Regions from separate parts of the Variovorax sp. GW821-FHT09D04 genome, predicted to be linked through region 1. Evidence: predicted binding sites of a transcription regulator. Region 1 holds the regulator's gene; the other holds the start of a gene.
The links. Region 1 encodes sigma-54, which starts transcription at its own class of promoters, with help from an activator protein. Its sites were predicted from a motif close to TGGCANGNAANCTGCTTT; they were not measured.
Positions count from the first base shown of each region.

Region 2: a site for sigma-54 is predicted at 1,661-1,678, ahead of AC07O4_RS26705 (ammonium transporter). Genes of this name have one in related genera too.

Region 1 covers NZ_JBWKPA010000014.1:67,505-72,790, reverse strand. Annotated here, with positions in the region: gene AC07O4_RS29060 (thiol:disulfide interchange protein DsbA/DsbL) at 33-677, shown strand; gene lptA (lipopolysaccharide transport periplasmic protein LptA) at 800-1,519, shown strand; gene lptB (LPS export ABC transporter ATP-binding protein) at 1,516-2,310, shown strand; gene rpoN (RNA polymerase factor sigma-54) at 2,465-4,054, shown strand; gene AC07O4_RS29040 (phospholipase D family protein) at 4,065-5,286, shown strand, end outside.
Region 2 covers NZ_JBWKPA010000011.1:101,319-106,604, forward strand. Annotated here, with positions in the region: gene AC07O4_RS26695 (thiamine pyrophosphate-binding protein) at 1-57, shown strand, start outside; gene AC07O4_RS26700 (hypothetical protein) at 65-367, opposite strand; gene AC07O4_RS26705 (ammonium transporter) at 386-1,624, opposite strand; gene AC07O4_RS26710 (sulfite exporter TauE/SafE family protein) at 2,044-2,802, shown strand; gene AC07O4_RS26715 (tripartite tricarboxylate transporter permease) at 2,935-4,446, opposite strand; gene AC07O4_RS26720 (tripartite tricarboxylate transporter TctB family protein) at 4,460-4,948, opposite strand; gene rbp (RNA-binding regulator) at 5,260-5,286, opposite strand, start outside.

The DNA.
Region 1 (5,286 bases):
TGTACTGCGGTACCCACAGGAGAACCTTTTCCATGAAACGTCGTGACTTTTCGCTGGCCGCCACTTCGATCGGGCTGCTTTCGCTGGCTGCCGTTCCGGCACACGCCCAGCGCGCCCCCAAGGCCGGCACCGATTTCCTCGTGCTCGACAAGCGCGTGCCCGTCGATGCACCCGCCGGCAAGGTTGAGGTGGTCGAGTTCTTCTCGTACAACTGCCCGCATTGCAACGACTTCGAGCCCTCGCTCGAAGCCTGGGTCAAGGCAGCCCCGAAGGAAGTGGCCTTCCGCCGCATCCCGGTGCCCTTCGTGGGCAACGACGTCGAGGCCAAGCAGCGCCTGTACTTCACGCTCGAAGCCATGGGCAAGCTGGAGGAATACCACCCGAAGGTGTTCGCCGCCATCCACGCGCAGCGCCAGAACCTGAACGGCGATGCCAACATCCAGGCCTGGGCCGAGCGTGCCGGCCTCGACGGCGCCAAGTTCAAGGAAACCTTTGCGTCCTTCGGCGTGGCCAGCAAGGCCCGCCGCGCGGCGCAGCAGACCGAGGCCTACAAGGTCGCCGGCGTGCCGGCCCTGGCCGTGGCGGGCCGCTGGTATGTCGACGGCGAAACCGCCGGCAGCATGTCCAAGGTGCTGCAGGTCGCGACCTTCCTCATCGGCGAAGCCAAGAAGGGCTGACCGACCCGGCGACCTGCTTTCTTGGTCGAATGCAAGGCCCGCTTCGGCGGGCTTTTTCATTGGCGGCGGTGGGCAATTGCCATCCCACGCATACAATGTTTCAGAGCAAGTTTCGTGCCTTTATGACATTGCCCTCCATCCCCACATTCCCCACCCTTCGTCGCCTCGGCCGCCTGGCCTTCGGCGCGCTGTTGCTGGCCGGAGCCGCCTCCGGCGCCCTGGCTGAAACCGCCGACCGCACCAAGCCGATGAACATCGAGTCCGACTCGATGCGCTACGACGACCTGAAACAGACCAGCGTGTTCACCGGCAACGTGCTGGTCACGAAGGGCACGATCATCATCCGCGGCGCGCGGCTGGACGTGCGCCAGGACGCCGAGGGCTACCAGTACGGCGTGGTCACGGCGGCGCCCGGCAAGCTGGCCTATTACAAGCAGAAGCGCAACGCCGGCGACGAGTGGATCGAGGGCGAGTCGGAAGTCATCGAGTACGACAGCCGCGCCGACAACGTCAAGTTCATCCGCCGTGCCGTCATGCGCCGGCTGATCGGCGCCACGGCCAACGACGAAAGCAGCGGCGCGCTGATCGTCTACGACCAGAGCAACGACACCTACACCGTCAACGGTTCCCTCGTGCCGCCGAACGCCGGCGTCTCGGCGGGCGGCGGCGGTCGCGTCAAGGCCATCCTCACGCCGAAGGCCACGCCGGCCCCGGCGGCGCCCGGCTCCGCACCCGCGGCCGGCGGCAAGAAGCCCGCGGCTCCGGCGCCCACCCCCGCGCCCGGCGCCGGGCTGCGCCCGAGCACCACGCTGGGCGGCACCGAAGGGGAAGGGCGCAAGTGATCGAAACCGCAGGAACCCAGGCCGCCGACGGCATTCCGGGCAGCCGCCTCGTGGCGCGCGGCCTCAAGAAGAGCTACGGCAGCCGCACGGTCGTGAAAGACGTCTCGCTCGATGTGCAAAAGGGCGAGGTCGTCGGACTGCTCGGCCCCAACGGCGCGGGCAAGACCACCTCGTTCTACATGATCGTCGGGCTGGTGCGCGCCGACGCCGGCGAGATCACCATCGACGGCGAGCCCATCGCCCACATGCCCATCCACCGCCGCGCGCGCATGGGCCTGAGCTACCTGCCGCAGGAGGCCTCGATCTTCCGCAAGCTCACGGTCGAGGAAAACGTGCGCGCCGTGCTCGAGCTGCAGCGCGAACCCGACGCCAACGGCCGCATGATGCCGCTGACCAAGCAGCACACCGAAGAGCGCCTGGCCGACCTGCTGGCCGACCTGCGCGTAGACCACCTGCGCGATTCGCCCGCGCTCGCGCTGTCGGGCGGCGAGCGCCGCCGCGTCGAGATCGCGCGCGCGCTGGCCACGCAGCCGCGCTTCATCCTGCTGGACGAGCCCTTCGCCGGCATCGACCCGATCGCCGTGATCGAGATCCAGCGGATCATCAGTTTCCTGAAAGAGCGCGGCATCGGCGTGCTCATCACCGACCACAACGTGCGTGAGACGCTGGGCATCTGCGATCACGCGTTCATCATCAGCGACGGGCACGTGCTGGCACAAGGCACACCCTCGGAGATCGTCGACAACGCCGAGGTACGCAGGGTGTACCTGGGCGAGCACTTCCGGATGTGACCGTGCGGCGAGGGTCAAGGATCATCGTGGCCGCCGTCCGCGCGGAGCTTCCTCGCGGGGGCCGCCGCGCACGGCCGCCCGAAGCGGCCGGCCCGCCCCCGGTAGGGGGTTGGCGTAGCGCGAAGCGCGCAGCCTGGGGGGGAGCCATTTCCTCATGAAGCAAGGGCTGTCCCTTCGCGTCTCGCAGCATCTGGCCTTGACGCCACAGCTGCAGCAGTCCATTCGCCTGCTCCAGCTCTCCACGCTCGAACTGAGCCAGGAGGTGGAGCAGATGCTGGACGAGAACCCGTTCCTCGAGCGCACCGCGGAAGAAGCGGCGCGCGAGGAGTTCGGGCTGGACACGGCCGACGCGCCGGTGCCGCGCGACGACGCGGGCGAGGGTGAGGCCGAGTTCACGCCGTCCGCCGCCAGCACGTCCTCCACCTCCAGCGACACCACCACCTCGACCCCCGACACCGACGGCCCCGCCGCCGAGATCGCCGAGCGCGAGCCCGACTGGGAAGGCGACGGCACCGTCGACATGGCGCCCGACGACAGCGAGTGGGGCAGCGACGCGCCCGCGCGCCAGAACAACCTGGGCGACGACGAGCGTGCCGACGCCACCGAACTCGCGCGCAGCCAGGAGTCGCTGCAGTCGTTCCTGCACCGCCAGGCGCTGAGCCTGCGGCTCAATGAAAACGACTGCGCCGCGCTGCGCTTTTTGATCGAGTCGCTCAACGACGACGGCTACCTCGAAGACTCGCTGCCCGCGCTGGCCTCGGGCCTGGCGGGCGACGACAACGACCAGTTCGACGACCTCGTGCACCACTTCCAGGTGGCGCTGGGCCTGCTGCAGAGCCTGGAGCCGGTCGGCGTCGGTGCGCGCGACCTCGGCGAATGCCTGAGCATCCAGCTGAAGGCGCTCGCCAGCGAAGACGAGACCGAGGCCGAAGCGCTCATCCGCAAGACCGCCATCGCGATCTGCAAGCAGCCGATGGAGCTGCTCGCGCGGCGCGACTTCAAGCGCCTGGCCACGCTCACGCGCACCAACGAAGAGCTGGTGCGCTCGGCGCTGCAGATCATTGCGCGGCTCGAACCCAAGCCGGGGCGCCGCTTCGTCGACGTCGAACGCAACATCGTCATCCCCGACGTGATCGTCACCAAGACCGGGCGCGGCACGAACGTGAAGTTCCGCGTCATGCTCAACCCCGAAGTCATGCCGCGCCTGCGCGTGCACGACATCTACGCCGGTGCGCTCAAGTCGCACAAGGGCGAGGGCAGCCAGGCGCTGTCGCAGCGGCTGCAGGAGGCGCGCTGGTTCATCAAGAACATCCAGCAGCGCTTCGACACCATCCTGCGCGTGAGCAACGCCATCGTCGAGCGGCAGAAGAGCTACTTCGTGCACGGCGAGCTGGCCATGCGCCCGCTGGTGCTGCGCGAGATCGCCGACGAACTGGGCCTGCACGAGTCGACCATCTCGCGCGTGACCACCGCCAAGTACATGGCAACGCCCTTCGGCACGGTCGAGCTCAAGTACTTCTTCGGCTCGGCGCTGGGCACCGAGACCGGCGGCAACGCGTCGAGCACGGCAGTGCGCGCGCTGATCAAGCAGTTCGTGAGTTCCGAGAGCATCAAGAAGCCGCTGTCCGACAGCCAGATTTCCGAGATGCTGAAAGAGCAGGGCATCGAGTGCGCGCGCCGCACCGTCGCCAAGTACCGCGAAGCCTTGCGCATCGCACCGGCCAACCTGCGCAAGGCTCTGTAGAAAGCCCACGATGACCCGTCGCCTGCTGTCGCGCTGGGGGCATTGGGTCTTCGCCCTCGTGGCTGCATCGCTGTTCGCCGGCTGTGCCACCTTGCCCGACGAGGCACCGCGCCCGCCCACCAAGGCCATCGCCGTCTCGGCCGACACCGCGCTCGGCAAGATCGCGCTGGCCTCGCAGCCCGACCCCGACCTCAGCGGCTTTCGCCTGATGCCCGGCGGCGACTTCGCCTTCGACACGCGGCTGCAGCTGGCGCGCCGCGCCCAGCGCACGCTCGACGTGCAGTACTACCAGATCGAGAACGACGAGACCGGTCGCTACCTGCTGCGCACCCTGCGCGATGCGGCCCAGCGCGGCGTGCGCGTGCGTCTCTTGATGGACGACCTGTACACGTCCGGCGAAGACGAGCTGCTGCTCGGCCTGGCCGCCACGCCGAACGTGGAGCTGCGCCTGTTCAACCCGTTCCCGGCCGGGCGCGGCAGCCTGCTCAAGCGCTTCACCGCGTCGCTGTTCGACTTCAGCCGCGTCAATCGGCGCATGCACAACAAGCTCTTCATCGCCGACGGTGCGATGGCGGTGGCGGGCGGGCGCAACATCGGCAACCAGTACTTCCGCCGCACCACCGGCCCGAACTTCATCGACCTCGACACCTTCGTCACGGGCGCGCTGATCCCGCGACTGGGCGTGCTGTTCGACCAGTACTGGAACAGCCCGCATGTGCGCCCGATCGGCGCGGTCGTGCACACCGACCTGCCGCGCGAAGAGCTGCAGCGCCGCTTCGACGCCGCCACCGGCCCCGACACCACGCCGCCGCCGCCCAAACCTGCGCCCAACGACCTGCTCGGCTACAGCCCGGTGGCCGACGACCTCGACGCCGGCAAGCTGGGCCTGATCTGGAGCACCGCCGAGGCGTATGCCGATTCGCCCGACCGCGTGATCGGCAAGACCGCGTCGTACGGCGGCGTGCCGCTGCTCGACGTGGACAGCGTGCGCTACAACGTGGTCGAGCAGATGCGCCGCGCGCGCAGCGAGGTGACGCTGGTCTCGCCCTACCTGATCCCGGGCGCGTCGGGGCTGGAGGTGATGCGCGAGATCCGCGGGCGCAACGTGAAGATCAGCGTGGTCACCAACTCGCTCGCCGCCACCGACGAGCCGCTGGTCCACACCGCCTACCGCCGCTACCGCGCCGACATGCTGGCGCTGGGCGCCGAGCTGCACGAGCTGAGTTCCGCGC
Region 2 (5,286 bases), on a different contig from region 1:
ATCACGCCCGCGAGCACGCTGGCGTCGATCCGCAAGGCGGCGCTGGCCGCGAACTGAAGCGTCGTCAGCGCAGGCCGCCGACGTAGCGCGGCGGCGGCGTGGGCGGCAGGCCGTCGGGCTGGCGCGCTGCCAGCCGTGCGGCGCGGGCCAGCGGTTCCATGGCCTGCTCGAGCCGCGTGGCGAGCTGGTCGAGTTCGTCGTCCTTCGTCTCGGCGGCGTGCTGGCGCGTCATGCGCACGATCTCGGCGGCGTACTCGGCATTGGTGGCCATCCATTCGGTGTCGGTCACGCGCCCGTGCTTTCGCCGCAGTGCCACGTGAAGGCGTGCTGCAAGCGCGATGCGTTCGCTTTCGGACATGGATGGCATGGCGTCTCCCTCGGGTGGTCAGGCTCCCAGGTGTTCACGATGCTGAGCAAGATCGAGGCCCGCCAGTTCACTCTCGGGGTCGACGCGCAATCCGACCAGCACATGCACCAGGAACAGCACGATGGCCGTGCCGGCCGCGCTGTAGATCGCCACGCTGGCGACCGCGATCGCCTGCGTCAGCACATTGCCCGCCGCGCCCGAGATGCGCGGGTCGGCGAACACGCCCGTGAGCAGCGCGCCCACGATGCCGCCGATGCCGTGCACGCCGAACACGTCGAGCGAGTCGTCCGCACCGAGCAGGTGCTTCAGGCCCGTGGCGCCCCAGTAGCAGGCCAGCCCGGCGATGGCGCCGATGGCCAGCGCCGACAGCGGCGTGACGAAGCCGGCCGCCGGCGTGATCGCCACCAGCCCAGCCACGAGGCCGGAGCACAGGCCCAAGAGCGAGGGGCTGCGGCGCACGATCCATTCGCCGATCATCCAGCTCATGGCGCCAGCCGCCGCCGCGATGTGCGTCACCAGCATGGCCAGGCCGGCGCGCCCGTCGGCCGCCACCGCCGAGCCGGCATTGAAGCCGAACCAGCCCACCCACAGCAGGCCCGCGCCCGTCATGGTGAGCGCCAGGCTGTAGGGCTCGAAGGCCTCGCGCCCGTAGCCCCGGCGCGGCCCGAGCGCATAGGCGCACACCAGCCCCGCGATGCCCGCGTTGACATGCACCACCGAGCCGCCCGCGAAGTCGAGCGCGCCCATCTGCGCGAGCCAGCCGCCCGGCTCCCACACCCAGTGCGCGACCGGCGCGTACACGAGCACGCTCCACAGCAGCGCGAACCACAGCAGCGCCGAGAAGCGCATGCGCTCGACAAAGGCGCCGAGCACCAGCGCGGTGGTGATGATCGCGAAGCTCAGCTGGAACATCGCGTAGACCGATTCCGGCACGTTCGGCGCCACGTGGCTCACGGCCACCTGGCCGGCCTCCTTCAGGTACTCGAAGCCCGAAAAACCGATGCGCGAGAGCTTGCCCAGCCAGGGCCAGCCGGGCGTGAAGGCCAGCGAGTAGCCGAGCGCGAACCAGGTCAGAGAGACCACGGCGGCGATCGCCACCACCCCGGCCATGGTGGCCAGCACGTTCTTGCGCCGCACCATGCCGGCATAGAAGAGCGCGATGCCGGGCAGCGTCATCAGCAGCACCAGCGCGGTCGAGGTCATCATCCAGGCGGTGTCGGCCGCGTTCAGGGAGGCTTGGGGTGCCAGCAGGGCCATGACCGTTTCTTCTTGGAGTGGTGGACAAGAGGCCTGTGTGCACGAGTCATGCCATCTTGTTAACTGACTGAAACACTTTGGTTTCCCAACCGGAGGGTCGAAGTAACACGAAGCGGGTAATTCCTAATGCACCGGGCGGGTGCGCGCTTGCACAATCTGCGCACTCGCGACGGGCCCTGCTCGTACTGCCGAGGGTCCGAGGAGACAAGCTTCCGATCGATCAACAAGAACATTCTTCAAAGGCTCCGTACGAGATGCCTGTCTGATATTTGAAAAGCGCCGCTGGTCGGCGCTTTTTTTTGCCCGTTCACAGCACGGACGCGGGTGCTTTCTTCCAAGCCAAATAAGCCTCTTGGCCAGCCCGTACCGGCCACCACAGCTATCGTTTCGATAGCGATTCCGGTGAGACAATCGTCCGCATGGAAATGCTGGTGGTCACGGGCGCCTCACTGCTCGCGGGTTTTATCGATGCGATCGTGGGCGGCGGCGGGTTGATCCTGGTGCCGGCCCTCTTTGCGGTGTTTCCGGGCGCGCCGCCCGCCACGCTGCTGGGCACCAACAAGAGCGCGTCCATCTGGGGCACGGCGGCCTCGGCGGCCCAGTTCAGCCAGCGGGTGCAGATGCGCTGGGGCGCCATGTGGCCGGCCGCGCTGCTGGGTTTCGGCGGCTCGATGCTCGGCGCCTGGACCGTCACGGTCTTCCCGGGCGACTTCCTGCGCCGGGCGCTGCCGGTCATCCTGCTGGGCGTGCTGGTCTACACGCTGGCGCGCAAGGACATGGGCCGGCTGCACGCGCCGCGCTTCAGCGGCCGCGCCGAGACGCTGGCGGCCAGCACCATCGGCCTGACCATCGGTTTCTACGACGGCTTCTTCGGGCCGGGCACGGGCAGCTTCCTGGTGTTTTTGTTCGTGCGCTGGATGGGCTACGACTTCCTCAACGCCTCGGCCTCGGCCAAGGTCATCAACACCCTGACCAACGCCGCCGCGCTGATCCTGCTGGCCGCCAAGGGCCACGTCTGGTGGCACTACGGGCTGGTGATGGCCGTGGCCAACGTGGCCGGCAGCCTGGTCGGCACGCGCGTGGCGCTGAAGCATGGGGCGGGCTTCGTGCGGATCGTGTTCATCGTGGTGGTGAGTGCGCTGATCCTGAAAACGGCCTACGACGCGTTCCTGAAATAAAAAAGCCCCTGGAGCAACAGGCTCGCCCCCAGTCTTCGCGCACTTCGTGTCGCTTCGCCAACCCCCTACCGGGGGCAACACCAGCGGCCCGGCAAAGCCGGTTCCGCGGTGTTCCTGGAAGGAGCCTCCAGCTCAATCCTCAACGAAGGCTTCTTCGCGCTTCGCCTTGATCGCGGGCAACAGCACGATGGCCAGCAGCAAGGCTGCAGCGATCAGCAGGCCCGCCGACAGCGGCCGCGTGACGAACACGCTCCACGCGCCGCGCGACAGCAGCAGCGCGCGCCGCAGGTTCTCTTCCATCATCGGCCCCAGGATGAAGCCCAGCAGCAGCGGGGCCGGCTCGGTGCGCAGCTTCAGGAACAGGTAGCCGATGAAGCCGAAGATCGCCACCATCCACACGTCGAAGGTGTTGTTGTTGGTCGAGTACACACCGATCGCGCAGAACAGCACGATGGCGGGGAACAGGAACTTGTAGGGCACCGTCAGCAGCTTGATCCACATGCCGATGAGCGGCAGGTTCAGCACGATCAGCATCGCGTTGCCGATCCACATCGAGGCGATGAGGCCCCAGAACAGCTCGGGGTTGCTGGTCATCACCTGCGGGCCCGGCTGGATGTTGTGGATGGTCATCGCGCCCACCATCAGCGCCATCACGGCGTTGGGCGGAATGCCCAGCGTCAAGAGCGGAATGAAGGAGGTCTGCGCGCCGGCGTTGTTGGCCGACTCGGGCGAGGCCACGCCCCGTATGTTGCCCTTGCCGAAGGCGACTTCGCCGGGGCGCATCTTGATCTTCTTCTCCAACGCATAGGCCGCGAAGGCCGCCAGCAGCGCACCGCCGCCCGGCAGGATGCCCAGCGCCGAACCCAGCGCCGTGCCGCGCAGCACGGCCGGCGTCATGCGCTTGAAGTCGTCCTTGGTGGGCCACAGGCCCTTGACCTTGTGCGTGAACACCTCGCGCTCGTCGTCGGGCTGCGAGAGGTTGCCGATGATTTCGCCGTAGCCGAACACGCCCATGGCGATCACCACGAAGCCGATGCCGTCGGTGAGCTCGGGAATGTCGAAGCTGAAGCGCGCCACGCCCGAGTTCACGTCGGTGCCCACGATGCCCAGCAGCAGGCCCAGCACGATCATCGCCACCGCCTTGAGCAGCGAACCCGAGGCCAGCACCACCGCGCCGATCAGGCCCAGCACCATCAGCGAGAAGTACTCGGCCGGGCCGAACTTGAAGGCCAGCTCGGTCAGCGGCGGCGCGAAGGCCGCAAGAATCAACGTGCCGACGCAGCCCGCGAAGAACGAGCCCAGGCCGGCCGCAGCCAGCGCAGGGCCTGCGCGGCCCTGCCTTGCCATCTGGTAGCCGTCGATGCAGGTGACCACCGAGGACGACTCCCCGGGCAGGTTCACCAGGATGGCCGTGGTCGAGCCGCCGTACTGGGCGCCGTAGTAGATGCCGGCCAGCATGATCAGCGCCGACACGGGCGGCAGCGCGTAGGTGGCGGGCAGCAGCATCGCGATGGTCGCGACCGGGCCGATGCCTGGCAGCACGCCGATCAGCGTGCCCAGGATGCAGCCGACCAGGCAGTACAGCAGGTTGGTGAAGGTGAAGGCGACGCCGAAGCCGGTCGCCAGGTTGTGGAACAGTTCCATGGCGGTGTGCTCCTCAACCCGAAATGAACGTGGGCCAGACCTGGATCTGGAGCTTGAGCGCCCAGATGAAGGCCACATAGCTGCCGGCCGCCAGGATGGTGGAGAGCACCAGCACGTCGCGCAGCTTGAAGTGCTCGCCGGCCATGCTCGAGATGATCGTCAGCGCGTAGATCGCGATGATCATGCCCATCGCCGGCAGCCCGACGCTGGGCAGGCCACCCAGCAGCACGCCGAAGGCCAGGTTGGCGCCGAGCACGAAGGCCAGCGGCTTCCAGGCCCATTTGCCGATCTTGTCGCCGTCGGCGCTCTCGACCACCATGGCCTGGAACATGATCAGCGCGCCCAGCAGCGCCAGCAGGATGCCCAGCATCAGCGGGAAGTACCCCGGCCCCATGCGGGCGCCGTCGCCGATGGTGTAGGTGGTGGCGCCGATGGCGAACGCGCCACCGACGGCGGCGAACATGACTCCTGAGAAGAAGTCCGCCTGTCTCTTGATTTTCATTGTCTCGACCCTCTGTTTTCGAAGGGACGAGGGTCGTCGCCAGCGGCTGACCGTCGGCTGACCAGCGCGGTACGGACAAATGCTTACAGGGAAAGTACGGGCTCTCCCCCAGGCTTCGCGCACTTCGTGTCGCTACGCCAACCCCCTCCGGGGGCAACACCAGCGGCCCGGCAGAGCCGGTTCCACGGCGTTCCTCGAAGGGGCAGGGACCGGGGCCGGGTTGTGGGGTGGGCCGGAAACGAAAAAAGCTCCCGAAGGAGCTTTTTATTCATTCAGAGCGCCGAGGCGCTCATGAGTGTGTGGGGGAGGGCTTAGTAGCCGCCGCGGCCACCGCCGCC